DNA from 3 places in the Paenibacillus sp. P4_E11 genome. Region 3 is predicted to be linked to each of the others. Evidence: riboswitches for the same ligand, from Rfam matches in the RefSeq annotation. Region 3 holds a riboswitch; each other region holds the start of a gene.
What was found. Region 3 has a riboswitch for cobalamin ahead of AC1DWB_RS17695 (hypothetical protein). Riboswitches for the same ligand answer to the same signal wherever they lie in the genome.

Region 1: another riboswitch for cobalamin. It lies ahead of nrdI (class Ib ribonucleoside-diphosphate reductase assembly flavoprotein NrdI); the one in region 3 lies ahead of AC1DWB_RS17695 (hypothetical protein).
Region 2: another riboswitch for cobalamin. It lies ahead of AC1DWB_RS21785 (ABC transporter substrate-binding protein); the one in region 3 lies ahead of AC1DWB_RS17695 (hypothetical protein).

The regions. Positions count from the first base shown of each region.
Region 1 covers NZ_JBFUIX010000014.1:36,236-41,222, reverse strand. The annotation lists gene nrdE (class 1b ribonucleoside-diphosphate reductase subunit alpha) at 1-1,471, opposite strand, end outside; gene nrdI (class Ib ribonucleoside-diphosphate reductase assembly flavoprotein NrdI) at 1,458-1,823, opposite strand; cobalamin riboswitch at 2,004-2,214, opposite strand; gene AC1DWB_RS08315 (type 2 periplasmic-binding domain-containing protein) at 2,330-3,964, opposite strand; gene AC1DWB_RS08310 (SGNH/GDSL hydrolase family protein) at 4,229-4,987, opposite strand, start outside.
Region 2 covers NZ_JBFUIX010000063.1:16,236-27,351, reverse strand. The annotation lists gene AC1DWB_RS21800 (dihydrodipicolinate synthase family protein) at 147-1,028, shown strand; gene AC1DWB_RS21795 (DUF6254 family protein) at 1,180-1,284, opposite strand; gene AC1DWB_RS21790 (DUF2167 domain-containing protein) at 1,375-2,250, opposite strand; cobalamin riboswitch at 2,438-2,643, shown strand; gene AC1DWB_RS21785 (ABC transporter substrate-binding protein) at 2,860-3,831, shown strand; gene AC1DWB_RS21780 (FecCD family ABC transporter permease) at 3,834-4,871, shown strand; gene AC1DWB_RS21775 (heme ABC transporter ATP-binding protein) at 4,881-5,666, shown strand; gene cobT (nicotinate-nucleotide--dimethylbenzimidazole phosphoribosyltransferase) at 6,104-7,183, shown strand; partial or broken gene AC1DWB_RS21765 (bifunctional adenosylcobinamide kinase/adenosylcobinamide-phosphate guanylyltransferase) at 7,198-7,422, shown strand; gene AC1DWB_RS21760 (bifunctional adenosylcobinamide kinase/adenosylcobinamide-phosphate guanylyltransferase) at 7,498-8,046, shown strand; gene cbiB (adenosylcobinamide-phosphate synthase CbiB) at 8,452-9,477, shown strand; gene cobS (adenosylcobinamide-GDP ribazoletransferase) at 9,456-10,292, shown strand; gene cobD (threonine-phosphate decarboxylase CobD) at 10,319-11,116, shown strand, end outside.
Region 3 covers NZ_JBFUIX010000045.1:10,922-15,935, reverse strand. The annotation lists gene AC1DWB_RS17705 (sensor histidine kinase) at 1-1,006, shown strand, start outside; gene AC1DWB_RS17700 (response regulator transcription factor) at 1,008-1,781, shown strand; cobalamin riboswitch at 1,837-2,037, shown strand; partial or broken gene AC1DWB_RS17695 (hypothetical protein) at 2,221-2,485, shown strand; partial or broken gene AC1DWB_RS17690 (precorrin-4 C(11)-methyltransferase) at 2,494-2,643, shown strand; gene AC1DWB_RS17685 (hypothetical protein) at 2,640-2,777, shown strand; gene AC1DWB_RS17680 (hypothetical protein) at 2,781-2,984, shown strand; gene AC1DWB_RS17675 (cobyrinate a,c-diamide synthase) at 2,977-4,401, shown strand; gene AC1DWB_RS17670 (nitroreductase family protein) at 4,402-4,557, shown strand; gene AC1DWB_RS17665 (hypothetical protein) at 4,559-5,014, shown strand, end outside.

The sequences.
Region 1 (4,987 bases), on a different contig from region 3:
AGTTCATCATCATGAAGAAAGTGCGGGCAAAATCTTTCGCTTCCTCACTCTCGTATGCAATGCTGTTCTTGGCCAAGTAACCGTTCAAATTCATAGCGCCTAACCCTACGGAGTGAAGCTCAGCATTAGCCTTGCGCACACCAGGTGCGTTCTCGATGCGAGAGACGTTGCTCACAGTCGTGAGAGCTTCCATCCCAACATGGACCGACTCGCGGATCGCCTTGCGCTCCATGACATTGACGATGTTCAAGGAAGCCAGATTGCAGCTGATGTCGCGGCGAATCTGGTCCGGCATGTCATAATCGTTGATCGTGGAAGTTTCCTGCAGCTGGAATATTTCTGTACACAGGTTGGACATCTTCACCGAACCTAGATCCTTGAGCGCATGAGCGCGGTTCGCATTCGACTTGTTCATCATGTATGGATAACCGGACTCCAGCTGGATCGAGGCGATCTTGGTCAGCATCTCACGGGCGCTCATCACCGTCTTTTTCGTCACCAGTGGATTTTCCAGCAGCTCCTCGTACATTTCATCGATGTCCAGATCGTCGAGGTGCTTGCCATACGCCTTGAAGACAGAGTAGGAGCCGAATACCGTCAGAGGCTTGTTCTCTTCCGCCAGCCGGTACAGCTTGTCCGGAACGATCAACCCGATCGATAATGTCTTGATCCGCGATTTCTCATCTGCGTTAATCTTCTTGCAGTCTAGGAACTCCATAACGTCCCAGCCGAAGATGTTGTAATAAGCCGCTCCAGAGCCCTTGCGTTGGCCCATCTGATCCGCATAGGAGAACGAATCCTCCAGCAGCTTCAGGATCGGCATAATGCCTTTCGCTGCGCCCTCCACGCCCTTGATCGGCTCTCCACGCCCCCGCAGCTTGGACAAGTTGACGGCGACTCCGCCGCCGATCTTGGACAGCTGCATGCAAGTCCCGATCACATAGTTGATCGAGTTGAGTGAGTCGTCGGCTTCCAGCAGGAAGCAGGATACCATCTCGCCGCGACGGCTCTTCCCGGCGTTCAAGAACGTCGGGGTGGCCGGCTGTAGACGCTGCTCCACCATCGCCAGAGCGATCCGCTCGGCAAGCTCTGCATCGCCGTGCCCCAGGAACAGCGCCACGATGGCAACCCGATCCTCGTAACGCTCAAGATACAACCCCTTGTCGTTCGTCTTGAGGGCATAGTCCTTATAAAACTTCGAAACCGCCATGTAGGATTGGAATCGGAATCCCGCTTCCTCCGTCAAGCGGTATACGTTCTCCACTTGCTCGTATGTATAGTGATCGAATACGTTCGTATAATAATTTTCCTTGATCAAGTAGTCCAGCTTCTCACGCAGCGATCCGAATGGAACGCTCTTCGCTTGTACCTCCACCATGAAGGCAGCCGCCGCCTCGCGGTCCTTCTCCAGATCGTAAAAGCCGTCTTCCGTTCTTTGCATCAGCTGGTTGTTCAATTCAATATGCTGCAACTCGTCTCATCCCCTCTTGAAATTGTTCTACGTCAATAGCCGTTCCAGAAAGTTCGAACTTATGTACGATCGGTACCCCATACAACTCCGAAATCTTATCCGCGCTCTTCGCGAATGAGGCTCCCCAATTCCGGTTCCCACTTGCCGAGACACCTCTTAACAAGGTGCGGTTGCGGGATAGAAAGGACATCACCTGCTCCGGAGCGTGCCCGAAGCCAGTTGTATAAGTAATCATTACGTACGGCTCGTCCATCGCCGCACTCTCGCAATCTTGTAATTTTATCGCTCTGAAGCCTAGTTTCTTCACGAATCTTTCTACATTCCCTGTTCTTGAATCGTAGACGACCAGCACGCTAATTCCACCCTTTCCACTCCAAGCTGCCCATATGAAAAGGCGCATCTGACTTGTGATAGAAAGTCAGACACGCCTTGTAATTCACGCTATGATACACCTACCTGCCTCTCAACAGGAAAGCGTTGCTTAACACGAACTTGCAAGCTTGTCCGACACTTCCCTATCTCCCGTAGGTTCAATGTGCCATTATGAAGGGCAGGTCTCCTGGCTCCAGATTCATCACTCTATCCGCCTTCCCAGTCTCACGACAAGTGGCTGTTGGATCGAGCTTCTCTGTTACAGTGGCGGGACCGCATCGGATTGCTCGTACTCGCTCGTACGTACCGAATTTCCCTATTAAGCCTACACTAGATTTACCTAGCTAGGCACCCATTCATATCAATATGTAGTTGTCGATCTCAACAATATATCAATATATTGAAATTGTCAATGGAAGGGCATGGAAAAGCGATAGAAAAAGAGGCCTGCAGATCAATAATCCGCAAGCCCCTTTCTTACTCGACTCAGTCTGTTTTGAATGTAACTTTTTTACCAAGAGCGGTCGTAACTTGTTCACCGTATGCATCGAAGATAGCTTTTGCCTTATACGTATCCAACAGTTCTGCTAAATACTTCGGCCAGTTGCTGGAGTCTTTCTCCTCAAACAGCACTTTCACTTGTTTAGCGCGCATTTGAGTACGGTAAGAACCAATATCCAAACCTACAGGTGGTGATACGTTTGTACCAAGTACATAAAATTTGTTCTTCTTCATCACTTCAAGGATGGCACGATCATGATCGGTCTCACGAGGATCTACAATCGTGATACCAAGCGCACGGGATGGATCTTTAACGTTGTAGCTGAATACACTGCCCCATATCTCTGTGAAGTTACCATTATCCCCGATATCTTTCTTAATTGCATCTTGAATCAGCGTGACTTTGTTGCCTTCCTTCTTATAATGAACGCCTTCTTTACCTACGTTCGCCAGAAGGTAGCCATCTGGGGTTGCAAGCCAATCTAAAATTTCGATGGTACGTTCGATCTTCTTAGGATCTGTCTTGGCATTGAATAAGAACGGAACGCCTGGAAGCGGTTCGTACGCGACTGGCAAATCACCAGCAACGTGGAATGCTGCAAACTCGGCTTTCTGGTTCCCGGTCACTTCACGGGTCTTCTTCTGTGTACTGTTATTCGTGTTGTCAAATGCAATGTCACGTACACCAGAGTAGAAAATCCCTACTTTACCTTGTTGAACTTTGGTAGCTGCATCGCCTGCTTTGTTGAGAAACCAGTCCGGATCGACAACTTTCAGATCAAGCGTTTTACGAATATCATCAATTACTTTGGCCGTACGCAAGTTCGTTCCGCTATCGATGAAATTATTGTCTTTGTCGATGAAGAATCCTGGTACCAAGCCATTCTTATACCATTCCGGGAAATCACCAGTGATTGACGTACCTGAACCGGCTGTTGTAAAACCATACGTGTCATTCTTACCGTTGCCATCTGGATCGTTGAACGTAAACGCCTTCATAACCGCGATCATTTCATCATAATTGGTAGGCACTTTCAGCTTCAAGTTAGGATCCTTTGCATTCAATGCATCAATCCAGTCTTTCCGCACATAATAGGACGCATAGGAGGTTTTCTCGAACGGTACTGGAGCGCGCATGAACTTGCCGCCCACTTGGTAACGCTTCATTTCTACATCGCTTACCCATTTGAAATAATTCGGCATTTTAGCCGGTGTTACGTAATTGGTCAGATCCGCCAGTACGCCGTCTGTCACATACTTGGTCGTTGCAGTACCTTCCGCTTGGAACATATCCGGTGCGCTGCCTGACGCAATCATCGTATTCAGCTTATTGGTGAAATCCGGTCCAATGGACATGAAATCCAGCTTGATCTCGACATTGAACTTCTCTTCAATTGCTTTCTTAATGAAATCTTTATCACCGCTAGGAAGACTGGAAGTATTGGTAGGAACGCCTACCATCCAGGTAAGGCTGAGCTTTTCCTTAGTAGGTGCAGCAGATTTAGTAGGCTCATTAGACTTGGCTGGCGTAGGTGTGGCAGTATTGGTCTTGCTGCTGCAAGCGCTTAATACAAGTGCAGACGCCATAGTCAATAAGATAGCTTGATTCATTCTCTTCAATGCGACGACCTCCCTAGGATACTTGCTTTAAAATTCGATTTCAGCAAACGCTTTCATTACATCCAAAAATACAGTGTGGTTTACTTCACCTCCCGATGGAATTAACTACGGTCAGCTTACTCAGTGTTTCAATGGCTTTCAATCGCAATTCGTTTATCTGTATATTACCTGTATAAAATTACACCTAGATATATCCTGTTACTATCCTGTATGTATCTATTATATAGCATAAAAGTTCGTCTAAGCAACCACCTTTTTTTCATGTTAGGTTCTCTGCCACGAGCCTAGCACTGCCCGAACCTTCGAAAAGCCGCTGTAATCACACTTTTGGTGCGTAGACTTTATGTGGATTTGTATCAAATTACCTGTTCCATCCGAGTTAATCGGTACGAATTGAACGGCTCGGTTCATAGATTCCATAGATTCACGCTCAATATTTTCCAAACGAACATAGTTCGATGCTAGTTCTACTTCGATGTTGCGAGGCCTACTATATGAATCAAGCGGAGCATCCGTATCTATCACGCTTTCGAGTTGAATGCCCTGAAGGTAGATTGGAATACTGGTCCATTGTGCGGCAAAGTGGTGTGCGAGTGACTGGAATCCGCTTCTGGATGGATGAACGTCATCGACGAATAAACCAGGGTTAACACCGATTCCACGCTCGTGATCCTTAGACCATTCATAGAAGTCTACTACAGTAGCACCATATGCTGGTAGATGCTCACTCATCCATGTGTTCAACCTGCGAATCTGATCACGCCAAGCTGGAGTAGCGGCATTATGTTCACCCATATTGGAAAATATGCTGAGAATGCCATGCTCCTTCGCACTCTTCGCCATATGAATCCAATAACGTTGGATGAAGGCGTCATCGCGATTCTGGAACACATCGTTAATTCCCGCAACGATAAATAAGGCGTAGGGCTTGCCTTCCAGTGTTTTCGCACCACGGCTGTCTCCCAGCTCGATGGTTTCCCCTAACACATCACGACGCCATCTCGCCCAGATCTCATCGGTCCG
Region 2 (11,116 bases), on a different contig from region 3:
ATGGAAGGAACATGCAAACCATGGTTGAGCGTTTTGTCTCTTGTGGTCTGACCATATTATAAATGGCGATTTCAGGGGAAGCTGATCGACCACTATTGTGAAACCTAAAAAAATAGGCTTACAGCCACTACAGGGAGAGAAAATGTATGCATATTGATGGATTTATTACAGCACTTGGCACTCCGCTTGACAATGCGGGAGAGGTCGTCGTTTCGAGTTTACAGCGTCATGTTGAGGATCAAGTCCAAGCGGGCGCTGCGGCGCTCCTGGTCATGGGATCGATGGGACAGCAACCGTATATTAAAGCAAGTGAACCAGTTCGTATTGCCCGTACCGTCGTTGATACCGTGAAAGGCGCAAGCCCAGTCCTTGTCGGTGTAATGGACAATTCGATCGGTCGCGTGAAGGAGAGAATCGAAGAGCTGCGAGGACTTGATATTGACGGAGTCGTCATGACTACGCCTTACTATTATCCGATGTCCCAAGAGGATATCAAGGCATTCTTCACGGCACTTGCCTCAACATCACCATTCCCTATTTACTTGTATGATCTGACCGTCGTGACACAGAGTAAGATCACAGCAGATACTGCGGCACAGCTGATGACTGTTCCTAATATAGCCGGGATCAAGACAGGTGACTTGACGACCGCACGTGTGCTGTCGAGACTTAAGGCTTCCGTCAATCCTGCGTTCAGCGTCATGTTCAGTGGACTTGATCTGTTCGATGCCGCTTACGCGTATGGAATCCGACAAAATCTGGACGGGATGTTCAGCTGTACTGCGGCAATAGGGTCCAGAATGTACAAGGCACTGGCTAAAGGCGACAGCGTAACGGCTGCTCAAGCATTGGATGACATCTTACTAGTACGCGATACGTTCATACAAGTCGGTGTATTCCCAGCCTTCACTCACTCGATGAACCTGCTCGGATTCGAAGGATCGTTCCACCCTGATTATATGAAGCCACTGAATGCAGAGCGTCAGGAGATTGTGAAAGCTTGCATGAAGCAAGTGAACTTGATCTAAAGGTTGAGAAAAGTATAGAATACAAAACCATCTCTCGGTGAACGGGAGATGGTTTCGTGTTCTTCCGGGATTCGCACGGTATAAGAAAAAGCCGGAGGAGCAGGGCTCTTCCGGCTTGCCAAGCGTACAGACTTCATAAGCGGCGATTCGTCTATTCTTCAGAGAGTTCCTTCAGAGATTTAACTTTCCCATGAGGGTGCTGCGTTTGCTTGCGCATTTTGCTCGCGTTTTCTCGAAGTCTTTTGGACGTGGTCACTGGGAAAACCCCCTATTCGCTATGATGTTGACGCTCCTCTATAGGATGTCACACCATGCCGATCTTTACTCAACTAGGGTGTGGAATGAATCAACTTTCAATATTTGGAGGCTGTTGATTGGGTTGCTGTCTGCGATTGAGAATTCCTTTGGCGAATTTCCAACCAGCACCTAGTAAAACTACAACGACAATCCAGAATTTTTTGGCTAGCAGCACGATCAACGCAATTAGACCAACCTTCTTGGCGACAACCAACCCTGCGCCCCCGAGAATGAGTGCGGTTAATCCTAACTCGGACACCTTGTCCGTTGAGGCGTTGAAATCTTCGTACCGTTGTCCTTGTGTAGGGGTCAACTTCGGCAAGATTTGCTCGGTCAATACTTTGCGGTCGGCATCACGATGCGCGGGATCGGACACTAGAACGGCTGAGATATAACCGGTTCGTGTCAAGTAACGAACGTTGTAGTTGAGCAGCGGTACTTTCTGTGCATCTTCCGCGAGCATCGACCAAGTCAGATTATGAGTTTTGTCCTCATAGAAAGGATTGATGTCCCAGCCCGTTACGAAGAGCTGCTCTTCCTTGGTCCTGTTTTTATTGGATTCTTCCGTTCCCTTCTTATAGCTTTTCAATATGGCATCCGCATCAATCTTGCTCTTCTCCTCATCCTTGATGTGTCCGGACTCCGCATACTCGAATATGACGATCCAGTTTTGCTTAGGGTCTTTCGGGTAGACGCTGCCAATCTCTCTTCCGCTAGGTGAGTCTTTGCTATCTGTCATCATGAGCTTCGTGTTGTCCGAATCAAGAAAAACGAAATCCGTGCCCAGATCCAGGGATGCTATTTTCCCAAGCTGTACGGGCTTGCCGCCTTCGATCCAATTGTACTTTTTGTCCTCGGCCAATGCGTTGCCGGAAAACAACAGGATGCAGAGAAGGGATAAAGCTAAGGTTCGACGTAAAATCATGAATTGAGCCTCCATGCTCAGAGTAGGAAATCATCTCGGTTATACCATTTTATTACTATAAATCCAATAAAAATATTTACTAGGAGCACGAGAGTAGACTATCAGGACAAATCAGGACTATCGGGAACACTTGCCAGAATGAAGGTCATGAACTATAATTCATAGCGTGAAGCTTGATCAAACGAATACTTTGGAACACCCAACAGGTGCCGCACAAGTTCAGCCAATTGCTAGCGATCATGCGGTTAAAAGGGAAGTCGGTGCAAATCCGACACGGTCCCGCCACTGTAATATAGGGATTTTCTTCAATTAAGCCACTGTCCGTGAGGATGGGAAGGCGAGGAAAGTCAGCAACCTATAAGTCAGGAGACCTGCCTGTATGGAGTAAAGCTCATGGAATCCTTCGAGGAAAAGGACCGGCTGAATCAGGAAAATGAATGTTCGCATACTTCCGCGGAAGATGGATGTTTGTGGCGTTTCCTTCGATTTGCTGAACCTCTGTCCACCTGGATAGAGGTTTTTGTTTGTTAGACATTCCTTCTTAGCGTGTGTCCATGTTATTCTGGCGAAGCAAGCTCTCAACTATTGTTAGACGGGGAGAGATTGAGCATGAAGAAACAATTGGCCATATGGCTTGTGGCGGCACTGGTCGCGCTAAGTGCGGCCGGCTGTGCAGACAAAGAGAAAGAGGGCGTGAAAGAACCTGCCAAGGTTGCGGCATCAACGCCAGCACCGAGCCCGACAGCAGCGAATAGCAAGAAGACTGTTTATCCGTTGACGGTGAAGGACGCATCCGGTAAGGAAGTGACGTTCGCCAAAGCTCCTGAGCGAATCGTATCTCTTTCACCTAGTGAAACAGAAGTGTTGTTCGCACTAGGATTGGGCAGTAAAATAGTAGGGGTAACCGAATACGACGACTATCCGGCAGAAGCCAAAACGAAGCCGAAGATGGGCAACCTGCAGGGCAACACGGAGGCGATCATTGCGGCGAATCCGGACATTGTGTTCGCAGGGCTGTCCCTTAACAAGAAGTCGGTGGAGAAGCTGACGGAATTGAAGCTGAACTTATTCTCTGTAGAACCGAAGACAGTTGATCAAACGATGGACCGTATAGCTGTATATGGTAAAATTACCGATACCCAGGAGCAGGCAGACAAAGTCATTGCGCAAATGAAAGCCGAGAAACAGAAGGTCGTCGATGCGGTTAAAGGGTTGAAGGACGATCAGAAGAAAAAAGTATACATCGAATTCTCTCCCGGCTGGACAGTCGGCAAGGGTGAGTTCATGGACGATCTGATCACGCTGGCAGGCGGGGTGAACGTAGCATCTGACTTGACTGGCTGGAAAAAGATCAGCGAAGAAAAAATTATTCAGTCGAACCCGGATGTCATATTGTTCGCCAAAGGGGTGCCGGACTTGGAAAAAACGATTCGCGGCCGCAGCGGCTGGGATAAAATCAACGCGCTCAAAAATGCCCGCGTAGTCGGTCTGGACGATAACCTGTTGTCCCGCCCGGGTCCTCGCGTAACGCAAGGGTTGACTGATATTGCCAAAGCCATCTATCCGGATCTGGTGAAATAAGGATGAGGAAAAAGCTGTTATTGTGGGGAGGAGCAGGGATGCTTCTCCTTGTTCTCTCTATGGTTATCAGCTTGTCGATGGGATCGGCGCGACTTCCGATTTCACACGTATGGCTGATTTTGCTGCATCATATACCGGTAGTAGGGGACTGGATCCACCCTGTGTGGCCGGAATCGTCCGAACAGATCGTGCTGAAGGTGCGATTCCCTAGAATTATGCTTGGCATCCTGGTAGGCGCTTCTTTGTCGCTCGCTGGGGCCGGGTTCCAAGGCGTGCTGCGCAATCCATTGGCAGACCCTTACACGCTTGGTGTCGCGTCCGGTTCTTCCGTGGGAGCGGCTTTTCTTATATTATTCGGGCTGCAGTATGCGTTGTTGGGGAACTGGACGATTCCGGTTGTGGCGTTCGTGACGGGCTTGATCAGCTTATGGATTGTATTCCGATTGGCTAACTTCCAGGGCAAGTTCCAAATGGAGACGATGATACTGTCCGGTGTTGTGGTGTCGGCTTTTCTTGGGGCGATGGTATCGTTTATGGTGTCGCTGTCGAATCGTGTTGTGAATGAGATTTTGTTCTGGCTGATGGGCAGTCTGGCGCTTCGTGGATGGTCTTATTCAATCGTTGTATTACCTTATTTGGTCATTGGATTCGTGGTGCTAGTTATATATTCGCGATCGTTGAACTTATTTGCTCTGGGAGAAAGACAGGCTGCGCATCTGGGTGTTCCGGTCGAGCGTACGAAAAAGCTGGTGCTGGTGTTCTCGACCCTACTGACGGCTGCAGCAGTGTCGGTATCCGGGGTTGTTGGGTTTGTGGGGCTGATTACTCCGCACTTGGTGAGGCTTATAGTTGGCCCTGATTATCGATTGATCATCCCCTTGTCAATGATAGGCGGCGGTATATACGTGTTGTGGGCGGACACGGTGGCTCGGATGGCGCTCAGTCCGACAGAAATTCCGTTAGGCGTAGTCACTGCTTTTCTGGGAGCGCCATTCTTCGCGTATTTACTCAGTAAGCACAAGAAAACGATGAAGGGCTGATGGAGTACGATGATTGCTGTACATAACGTTTGCAAGTCGTTTGACCGTCAGCCGATCTTGAAGGACGTCGAGATGTCCGTACATCGTGGGGAGCTGTTCGGGATTATCGGGCCGAACGGTAGTGGAAAGTCCACTTTACTGAAGCTGCTGTCAGGTGTGGAGTCGGTGGAATCCGGTACGGTTCGGCTGGATGGACGGGAAATCGGGACGTATTCACGCCGAGAGATGGCCCAGTGGGTGGCCGTGCTGCAGCAAGATGCTCTGCCTGCGATCGGGTTCACCGTTCGGGACGTAGTGGAGATGGGACGGTTTCCGTTCCAGAACTGGCTGGGCGACGAGGCGGAGGATCAGGCCGTGCTGCTCGACGGCATTATGGAGAAGCTGGGCTTGCTCCATCTCGCCGAGCGGACGCTCGAGCATCTGAGTGGCGGCGAACGGCAGCGTGTCGCACTAGCCAAAGTGATGGCACAACAGCCCAAGCTGCTGCTGTTGGATGAGCCGACGACGTATCTCGACATCGGCTACCAGGTGCAGATGATGGACGCCGTTCGGCGTTGGCAGACGGAGGCCGACTTGACAGTCGTCGCTGTGCTGCACGACCTGAACTTGGCGGCGCAGTATTGCGACCGGCTGCTTGTGCTGCACGATGGCGCCGTAGCGCAAGTGGGCACTCCGCACGAGGTGATACGCCGAGAGCTGATCGCTGCCGTCTATGGGACGGAGCCGATCATTACGGCGCATCCTGTGAGTGGCGTGCCACAGATTATGCTGCAGCCCGGGTGGGTTGGGGTTTGAGGGGTGTAGGGGCGCGTGAAGGATGGACATCGGAGATCGAATGCTGAACGGTGAACACCGAATGCTGAATGCCGAAGACCGAACACCGAACACCGAATGCTGAACGCCAAACACGAACCAACAACTAAATAACGAACTCCAAATGGCGATGTCCGAATGTTTGAGTGCTGAACGGAAATACAGGATGTAGAAAGCTGAATGCCAGAGAATAGAAGAACTGAGTTCCTCTATTTGTATAAACAATGGAACAATCTCACGAATAGGAGAACTGAGTTCCTCTATTACGTCCAAGTAACAATATACTAGACAAGAAACTCGTGAATAGAAGAACAGGGTTCTCTTATTCTTGCTAACGCCGCGATAATATCACGAATAGAAGAACTGAGTTCCTCTATTCGTGAATGGAAGTATACAAACTTGGTATTGGGGGCTTGGGGATGACTAACAGTAGGGTGAATAGCGAACAAGAACAGCTCGTGACGGATTGGGTTGGGCAGATTCATCCGCTGGATGAAGGGACTATCTTAGCGGCGCGGCAGCGGTTGGATCAATTGACCAAACCGCCGGGGAGTCTCGGACGGTTGGAGGAGATCGCCTGGCAAGTGGCGGGGATTACCAGCACATTGGCCCCCGACTTGTCACGCAAGGCGGTCATTATCATGGCTGGCGACCACGGTGTGTGCGCAGAAGGCGTAAGTGCCTTCCCACAGGAGGTGACGCCACAGATGGTGTTGAACTTCCTGCACGGCGGAGCCGCTGTGAACGTACTGGCCCGTCATGTGGGAGCGGATGTGGTATGCGTGGATGTTGGCGTGAACGCCGACATGGCGCATCCACAGCTCGTGTCCCGCAAGGTGAAGTACGGAACGGCGAATATCGCCGTAGGGCCGGCGATGAGCCGGGAGGAAGCCGCTCAAGCGATCATGGCCGGCGTCGAGACGGTACGTGAGCTTGTTGAGCGCGGCTACCGACTGTTCGCGACAGGCGAGATGGGCATCGGCAACACCACGCCGAGTTCGGCACTACTCGCGGCGCTGACCGGTGCCGATGCCGAGACCGTAGTCGGTATCGGCACTGGCATCGACGAAGCGAAGCGACTGCACAAGGCCGCGGTCGTACGCCGCGCGCTGGAAGTAAACCGCGTCGACGCGGGCGACCCGCTCGACACGCTTGCTGCGCTCGGCGGCCTGGAGATCGCCGGCCTCGTCGGCGTGATCCTCGGCGCCGCCGCGCATCGCTGCCCCGTCGTGATCGACGGGTTCATTTCTTCGGCGGCTGCGCTAGTGGCGAGCCGCCTGTCGCCTGTGGCAGCAGGCTACATGCTGCCGTCGCATTTGTCACAGGAGCAAGGCCACCGGCAGCTCCTGGCTGGCATCGGGCTGAAGCCGATGCTGGAGATGGATATGCGCCTGGGCGAAGGCACCGGCGCTGTCTTGAGCTTCCCGATTGTGGAAGCGGCAGTGAAGATTATGAACGAAATGGCCACGTTCGAAAGTGCAGGCATTTCTAAGGAATAGGGGCGGGGACGAACATGACGATGAGGCATATTCTCGTAACAGGCGGCGCACGCAGCGGCAAGAGCGCGTTCGCCGAGCAATTGGCCGTACGCTTGGGCGAGCGCGGCACATACGTCGCGACGGCGCAGGCGCTCGACGCGGAGATGGCCGACCGCGTTGCCCAGCATCGCGCTCAGCGGGACAGCGCCGCGCCCGGCTTCTGGGCGACGGCGGAGGAGCCGCTAAGACTTGCCGAGTTGCTCGGCAAGCTCGGCTCCGCATCCGAGCAAGCCACGGCCCCGCCGCCCGGCTTCGGGCCCAAGCTCACCGCGCCTGTGACTCTCGGCACTGCACCCGAGCGCGCCACGCCTGCACCGATTGGCTCCGCACCCGAGCGCGCCACGCCTGCACCGATTGGCCCCGCGCCCGAGCACGCCACGCCTGCACCGATTGGCTCCGCGCCCGAGCACGCCACGCCTGCACCGATTGGCTCCGCGCCCGAGCACGCCACGCCTGCACCGATTGGCTCCACGCCCGAACGCGCCGCTGGCCCCAACAGCACTGTCGTACTGGTCGACTGCCTGACGCTGTGGCTGTCGAACTGGGTGCTGGCGCACGAGGAGGACGAGCGTTTGGCAGCGTTAATCGACGAGAAGCTTGATGAGCTAGTCGATGCGGTCCGCCAGTTTCAGGGGTCTCTGGTACTTGTCACCAACGAAGTGGGGAGTGGGATTGTACCTGCATACAAGTTGGGCCGTGTGTACCGTGACTTGGCGGGGCGCATGAACCAACGATTAGCGCAAGTAAGTGATAGGGTGTTTCTGGTTACGGCTGGTATTCCGATTGAGCTCAAAAGCCAAGCATTTTCCCTGGACAGCTTATAACCTATTCCTTAAATGAGCTACCCTTCCAAGAGGAGGATACTATTCATATAGACGGGTTGTTAGCAGCATTCTTATGGAAGATGTCAACTATACTGTGACCGCCCCATACTGATATAGTTGTTTAGAGGAAGATAACGGATAAAAGTTTGTGGTTACTACTAAGTTCGGAAACAGAAATAACGGAAATTTATTCCGCTAATGAACGAATAGAAGATTGTGCAACTCAAATAGTGGAGTATTTTTCCGCTATTCAAAATGTATCACCAATTTCACGGATGATGTAATGAAATAGCGGAAATTTTTTCCGCTAATTCATCTAAAAGGTCAGCCGTTTCAGCAATAACGGAAAAAATTTCCGTTATTTACGCTAGCGCAATCCACACAAGATGAAGGGGGCAACGGGGAATGCTGTTCTATTCCATACAAGAGACCGCATGGATGGTGGCTGCGGCGATCATTCTTGATTGGCTGATCGGCGATCCGCGCTGGCCTACCCATCCCGTCATCTGGATCGGACGCTTCATCAAGCGATTCTCGGGCTGGCTTCGCCGCGGCGAGGAGGCGGCTCCAGCGACTTCCGAGTCCCAGCCCGAGTCCCGGTCCGCCCCGTCCCCCTCACGTCTACGTGTACAAGGGATACTCCTGACGCTCGCCACCGTCTCGTTGTCGTTCCTGGCTGTCTGGGCAATCTGGGCGATTGCGCGCGAACTACATCCTTGGCTCGGCTATGCGGTCAACATCTGGTTCATCTCCACGACGATTGCGGTCAAGGGGTTACGCGATGCCGCGACGCTGGTGTACAAGCCGCTAAGCGAAGGCAACCTGCCTGAAGCGCGACGTTATGTCGGCTACATTGTAGGCCGAGACACCGATTCGCTGAATGAGAAGGAGATCGTGCGAGCCACGGTAGAGACAGTGTCCGAGAATACTGTTGACGCTGTCGTTTCACCGCTCGTGTTCGCTCTACTCGGCGGCGCACCGCTCGCCATGCTCTATAGAGCGGCTAATACACTCGACTCGATGGTCGGCTACAAGAATGAGAAATACATCCACTTCGGCTGGGCATCGGCGAGGTTCGACGATGTGCTGAATTACGTCCCAGCCCGTATGACTGGGCTCCTTATTGTCTTGTACAGCTTGTTCGAGCCCACCTTTTCCACCGGCAAGACGTTCCGCTCGATCCTCCAGTTCGCGCATCTGCACCCGAGCCCGAACAGTGGCATTCCGGAATCTGCGGTAGCCGGGGCGTTGGGTATCCAACTGGGAGGAACGAATCACTATGGGGAATTGATCAGCGATAGAGCCAGAATGGGCTGGCCGACTAGAGAGCTGGAGCAAGAGGACATTCGGCGAACGAATCGGGTCTGCTTCGGAATAAGCTTGCTGCTAACAGGGGGGTTCATAGTCATATGGGTACTTTCCGGCCTATAGTATGGCTGCAGGCAGTTGCAGCTGCATTTCAATTTCTGACCTGTATCCCGATTCCTATACAGCTGCATTATGATGAGCGATTGTTCCGCCGTAGCGCGGTGTTCTACCCGTTCGCCGGTGCGGTCATCGGACTAGTACTATTATTCGCGGCTGTCGCACTCGACTCACTGCTTCCTGCTGCTCCTGCTGCCGTGCTCCTGCTAGGAATCTGGATCGCACTCACGGGTGGGCTTCATATGGACGGGTTAATGGATACTGCGGACGGTGTACTGAGCCATCGCTCCAGAGAACGGATGCTGGAGATTATGAAAGACAGTCGAGTCGGAGCGATGGGCGTCATCGTCGGAGGCTGGCAACTTCTGCTGAAAGCCGCCTTGCTATATGCTTGGCTGGAGTATGCTCAGCAATGGCATGACCTGCTTATGCTTGTGCTGATTCCGATCTGGAGCCGGTTGTTCATGGTATGGGCCATTGCGGGCTGGCCATACGCTCGCCAGGGAGAGGGAATGGGGCGGCTCGTTGCGACGGTCTCTTACAGAGAGGGCTGGGTCGCATCACTATTGGCCACCGCCCTCACTCTGCTGACCTTATATATAGGGATAGTAAACGCAGAAGTCACGCTCTTACCCGCACTCCTATCCGCACTCGTCATAACAGTCGCCCTTGCCGCCGCCACGGCTCTAATCGGCTGGCTGCTGGCTCGCTACATGGCAGGCAAGCTGGGCGGCCTAACTGGGGACACCTACGGGGCTATCAACGAACTACTTGAATCCGCGCTGCTGCTGATCACTATGATCGCACTCATGCAGGGATAATCTGGATAGAAATGAGGCGTTACACGATGCTGGAACGATACGGTCACGGCGGAGACATTACGACAGCCGAAGATGAATTCGGCCTGCCCGAAGGCGGCTTCCTGGATTTCAGCTCGAACATGAATCCGCTGGGTCCTCCCGACATCATTGGGGAGCTCGTTGCTTCCCATTGGAAGGATCTCGCCCGCTACCCGGACCCGGCTGTGAGAGAACTCCGCACCAACTTGTCGCAAAGATACGATATCGAGCCGGACAGCATCTTGGTAGGAAACGGAGCCGCGGAGCTAATCGATCTGGCTGTGCGCGTGATTCGGCCGAATAGGACGGGTATTGCCCGACCCTCGTTCACGGAGTACGAGGAAGCGGTCCGGAAGACAGGCAACACGTGCCTGAACATCCCTTTATACGCGGAGTGCGGCTTCTCCCCACAGGAACAAGACGTCCGTGCGGCAGCGAAGCAAGCGGACTTGCTCGTATTGGGGCATCCGAACAACCCGACTGGACAATTACTCGATCCACAACTGATCCATACATTATCTCAAGATGGCGTTCCGATCCTGCTCGATGAGGCTTTCATGGATTTTGTACCGGATGAGCCGTCGTTCAGCTTGTTGAAGCTTGCTTCTCGCACCCCGCATCTGCACGTACTACGCTCCATGACCAAGTTTTACGCGATACCAGGTATTCGACTTGGGTTCATCGTGTCCCATCCGGACTCGATTCGGAAACTTCGGGAACAGCAGGTAACGTGGAGTGTGAATAGCTTCGCCCAACGAATCGGATCAGCGGTCTTGGATGAGTATGAATACGAGCGCCGAACGAGG
Region 3 (5,014 bases):
TGGGCAGTCGCTTGTATCCGTGAAACAATCGAAAGAGTTCCACGAATGGATCATCGTCTCGGAAATTCCCGATACTCGTTTGTCGGAGAGCACGCATTTTATTACAAAATCCGCCTTGATCGCACTATTCGTGTTGATGCTGCTAGGTCTGATCGTTTCGTTGGCAATAGGATACAGCCTATATAGCCCTCTGCAACGACTCAGACGTCATATGCAGCTTATCCAGAAGGGAGATTTCACCACGCAAGACAAGAAGTATCCAAACAACGAAATCGGCGATTTAGGTGTAATGTTGAACAAGATGGCTTCCCGACTGCAATTGCTTGTGGAGGATTTACAGAAATCCGAGGAAATGAAGCGACGTAATGAAATCCGCGTGCTGCAGTCACAAATTAACCCGCACATGATGTACAACACCTTGAACACGATCAGCGTCTACGCCACGCTTAGGAATTATAAAAAAATCAAGTCGATGATGCGCAGTCTGATCTCGATCCTGCGATATTCAATGGAAAACTACGAACAACTCGTTCCGCTTTCCCGGGAGTTGAGTTATTTAACCGATTATGTGAGCATAATTCAGCTGCGGTACGATCGTCGTATTTTCCTGAAATTAGAGATAGAAGAGCGTCTAAACGAAATGCTCATTCCAAAATTGCTTTTACAGCCTTTGATCGAAAACTCACTGTTCCACGGTATTTTGGCCAAGGAAGACGATGAAGGATTAATAACCGTTCGGGCTATCCAGGTTTCGGAAGAAAAAGTCCTGCTGCAAGTTGAAGATAATGGCATAGGATTTGATCCGGATCGGCTGAAAGCGCTTTATACTAATTTGATACAAGGTCTGCCGGGTGAGAGCATCGGCGTGAAAAACGTATGGGAGCGGGTTAGACTGCTTTATGGCGAGCAAGCGGACTTTCAAATTCATAACATGGGGAACGGAGCGGTTGTCTCTATCTTCATTCCTAACGGTAGACTGGACTACGAAAGAAAGGATACTTCATAATATGGCACCATATAAAGTGATCATTGTCGAAGACGAGAAGCCGGCTCGCGAAGTGTATAAGCAGATGATCACCGAGAAATACGGTCTGTTCCATGTTGTGGGGGAGGCGACGAACGGGGAAAAAGGGTTGCTGTTGTGTAAAGAGCACAAACCCCACTTTCTGGTCACGGATCTGACGATGCCGGTTATGGGTGGAATCGAGATGATGGTTGAGCTGACCAAGCTGGAACAGGAGATGCCGATTATGGTCATTTTAAGTTGCCATAGTGACTTTCACCTCGCGCAGAAGGCGATCGATCTGGGTGCATCGTCGTATTTGTTGAAGGAAGACTGCATGGCACAAGATACGTTGCTTGCCGAAACGCTAAAGAAGCTTATACCTAAGCTAGAGGGGCACGTCTATGCTGAGCACATGCCAATCAGTGATCATGTGCCCAGTCACCCGAACGACGTCATGGAGTATGTCATTCAGCAACTGAAAGCTGATGTTAGCAAGTCTTATCGTATGGAATCAGTGGCCGCACAAGCTGGCTACAGCGCACCATATTTCAGCGCCATGTTCAAAAAAGCGACTGGTCGAACGTTTACTCAATATATCATGGAGCTGCGGATCAACAAAGCCAAGCTACTAATTACAACTACAAATTTTCGGACACACGAAATCGCTGAGCTGGTCGGTCTGGAAAATTACCGGCATTTCAATAAAATTTTCAAACGAATGGTTGGCATGAATCCAAGTGATTATCGAAATGTCCTGTTGAATGAACATCGATGAATCTAACAATCTATTAGACTTCTTAAAAATGCAGTGGTAAGATAGCAAGTACAATTGCATATGCAAGGGAATAGGTGCCGGACTCGCAATAGTCTGGTTAAAAGGGAAGACCGGTGTAATGCCGGCACGGACCCGCCACTGTAAAGACTGCCTTTATAACAAGGCATTTCTCGTCAATCGCCACTGGATCAGTAGATCTGGGAAGGCGTCGAGAATGAATCCAAGTCAGGAGACCTGCCTATTTCAACAGCACTACGACCCTACGTGGAATTAGGGAGTGTTAGAGATAGGCTAGTTCGTCATATTGGTGTTTTCTGTTTTTTCGTGGAAACTACTTTTCATGTCGAGATCCAAGCATTTCTAACATTCACCATGTTGGAAATGCTTTTTTTATGTTTTTTTCAGTGTAAGGGAGGCATGGGGTATTAAAGGCAAATTGCTAATCATCGGCTATAGCACTTACGTCGACATCATTGCAGAGCTACTAACGGATCAGCTTGTCGTTCGCACCGGTATGACTGAAGAAGTGAGCCGCGCACAGGAAGCCGTTCGTCAGGCTAAGGCTGGTAAAAAAGTAGCGGTTATCTCAAGTGGCGACGCTGGTGTGTACACGGAGAACCCGTCAAATCGTGGAGACGCAAAAAATATTGCTCAAGTATCGTTCCCCGGATACTACGGTCGGGATTGTGAAAAGCGCCTGCCGCTTATGGAAGCCGACATGCGGGAGAAGGACATTCGTTCCCACGCGATGATTCTTGCCGGGTGGGCGCTTGATCCGAATATTCATCACAAGGATGAGTATCGTTCCAAGCTGTACGACAAGGCGTTCACACACCGCTACCGCCGAGGGATCAAGTCATGATGTTGTCGCTGCAAGAAGGGGAGATTCCGACAATCCGCGTAAGCGGAACTTATGCCGTCGTGGCGATTACGAAGCATGGCGTAGAAATGGCGAGAACGCTGCAGGGGAGCTTGGGCCAAGCGGTAGATGTCTAATATATGAGCAAGTTCGGCAGAGGGGACGAAGCGGAGCGCTCGGTTCAGCTGTTCGAAGGAAGTGCGCGGCTGCCGTTCCCTGCCCTGTTCCCGCAGTACCAAGGACTTATCATCATTATTTCGCTTGGCGCACTCGAAAGCCTCAGTCTGGTCAAGAAAAAATCAGGAAACGTGACAATTTCCGTAGGAGTCGTTCAACATGAATAAGCAAAACCAAGAAGCAATTCAACGCAGGTTGATCATAGCTGGAACAGGAAGCAGTGTAGGCAAAACAACGCTAACTATCGGCATCATGTCCGCCTTGCGCAAGCGAGGGCTAGTCGTGCAAGGCTTCAAGTGTGGACCGGATTATATCGATCCCACCTACCATACAGCCGTAACGTCAAGGCCATCCCGTAACCTGGACAGTTGGATGATGAACGAAGATTGTGTTCGGGAAGTATTCAATCGAGGCAGTAAAGGGGCGGACATTTCCATCATAGAAGGGGTTATGGGGTTGTTCGATGGTCGAAGCTCGCTCTCTAACGAGGGGAGTACGGCGCATATAAGTGAAATTGTAGAGGCTCCCGTTCTTCTGGTGCTCAATGTCCAGAGTATGGCCCGCAGCACAGCTGCCATAGTGAAAGGCTTCCAGTCGTTCTCCCCTGGCGTACGGATCGGTGGCATTATCGCCAACAAAGCGGGAAGTGAAAGTCATTACAAGCTGGTGAAGGACGCGATTGAGCAGGAATGCGGCGTTCCCGTCATTGGGCACTTGAAGCGGGACATGCAGCTCGGTATTCCTGAGCGTCATCTCGGACTCGTTCCCTCTATCGGTAGGGGGGAGCTCGAACCCTTCTTCACACGGCTAGGGGAGCAAGTAGCCGAGCATATCGACTTGGATCGGCTTCTGGAAATCGCTGAAAGTCCGCCGCTTTCACTTCCGCTGCGTCTTCTGAATGAATCGCCGCTTTTCACGGATCAGCCGACTTCGAAGCGCGGTATACGCCTGGCTGTAGCCAAGGACGCCGCTTTTCATTTCTATTACCCGGAAAATCTGGAGTTGCTCGAGCAGGCAGGGGCAGAGCTAGTCTTCTTCTCCCCATTGGCAGGCGAGCGTGTTCCTGCTGATGCAGACGGCCTCTATATCGGCGGTGGCTTTCCCGAGGAGTTCGCTGGGCGATTAGCTGAGCTGACCGTGGTTAAGGAATCGTTCAAGCAACGGATAGAACAAGGACTGCCCACTCTGGCAGAATGCGGCGGTTTCATGTTCTTGACGGATTCGATTGAAGATACGCAAGGCAACCGTTATCCCATGGTCGGTCTGATCCAAGGCCAAGTCGTGATGCAGACGAAGTTCGCGGCATTAGGCTATCGAGAAGTGACCGGGATGGACGGTAACTTCCTGCTTGGAACCGGGGACATCGCCAGAGGGCATGAGTTTCATTACTCGACATTCCAGCCTGGTGAACAGCTGCGACTTGCTCCGGCTTTTGAGTCCCAAGGGCGTGCAGGTACCAAACCAGAAGGATATGCAGTCGGAAACTTGGTCGCAGGCTACCCGCATGTTCATTTTGCCTCCAATCCGGGGATGATCCAGAATTGGTTGAATGCTTGCGAGCTCTATAACAAGGAGATCAAGTAAATGTCGATCCAGCAAATATTGCGAAACCGTAGAGCGGTAAGAAGCTGCAAGGCTCAAGAAGTAGAAACAGAGAAAATCTCTGCGCTGCTCGAAGCGGCGGTGTGGGCGCCTAACGACAGGCAGCGTCTTGCGATTCCTGGAAAGAGGCGCTTCTGAGATGGGCCTCACCAACATGAGCTATGTTCACGCCAAGTGGGAAGAGATGCCGGGTGATGAGTTGGCGGATGTCGTGTTCGGGGTCAATTGCTATTACCGGATGCAGGATATTGATCAAGCTCGGATCAATCTTAATAATGGGGCCAGACGATTGGCGATGATCGGGATGACGAGTGGACCGAAGAAGCCGCATTATTGGGATATTCATCAGGAGTTGGGATACCGCATCAAGTTTTCACGTCGCGATTATATCCATCTGACCAACCTGTTGTATGGCCTTGGCATTGACGTAAACTGTAAGATTATCGATCTGCAAAGAACATACACCTATGCGAGTGAGCAGCAGTTTATTGAGCAAAATTTGAACGGCATCCTGACCCCGGACTTTGATCGGACCGAGGCGATGAACATCCTGCTTCGCTACACCAGTACGGTGGATGGAAAAGTAGTCTATGTA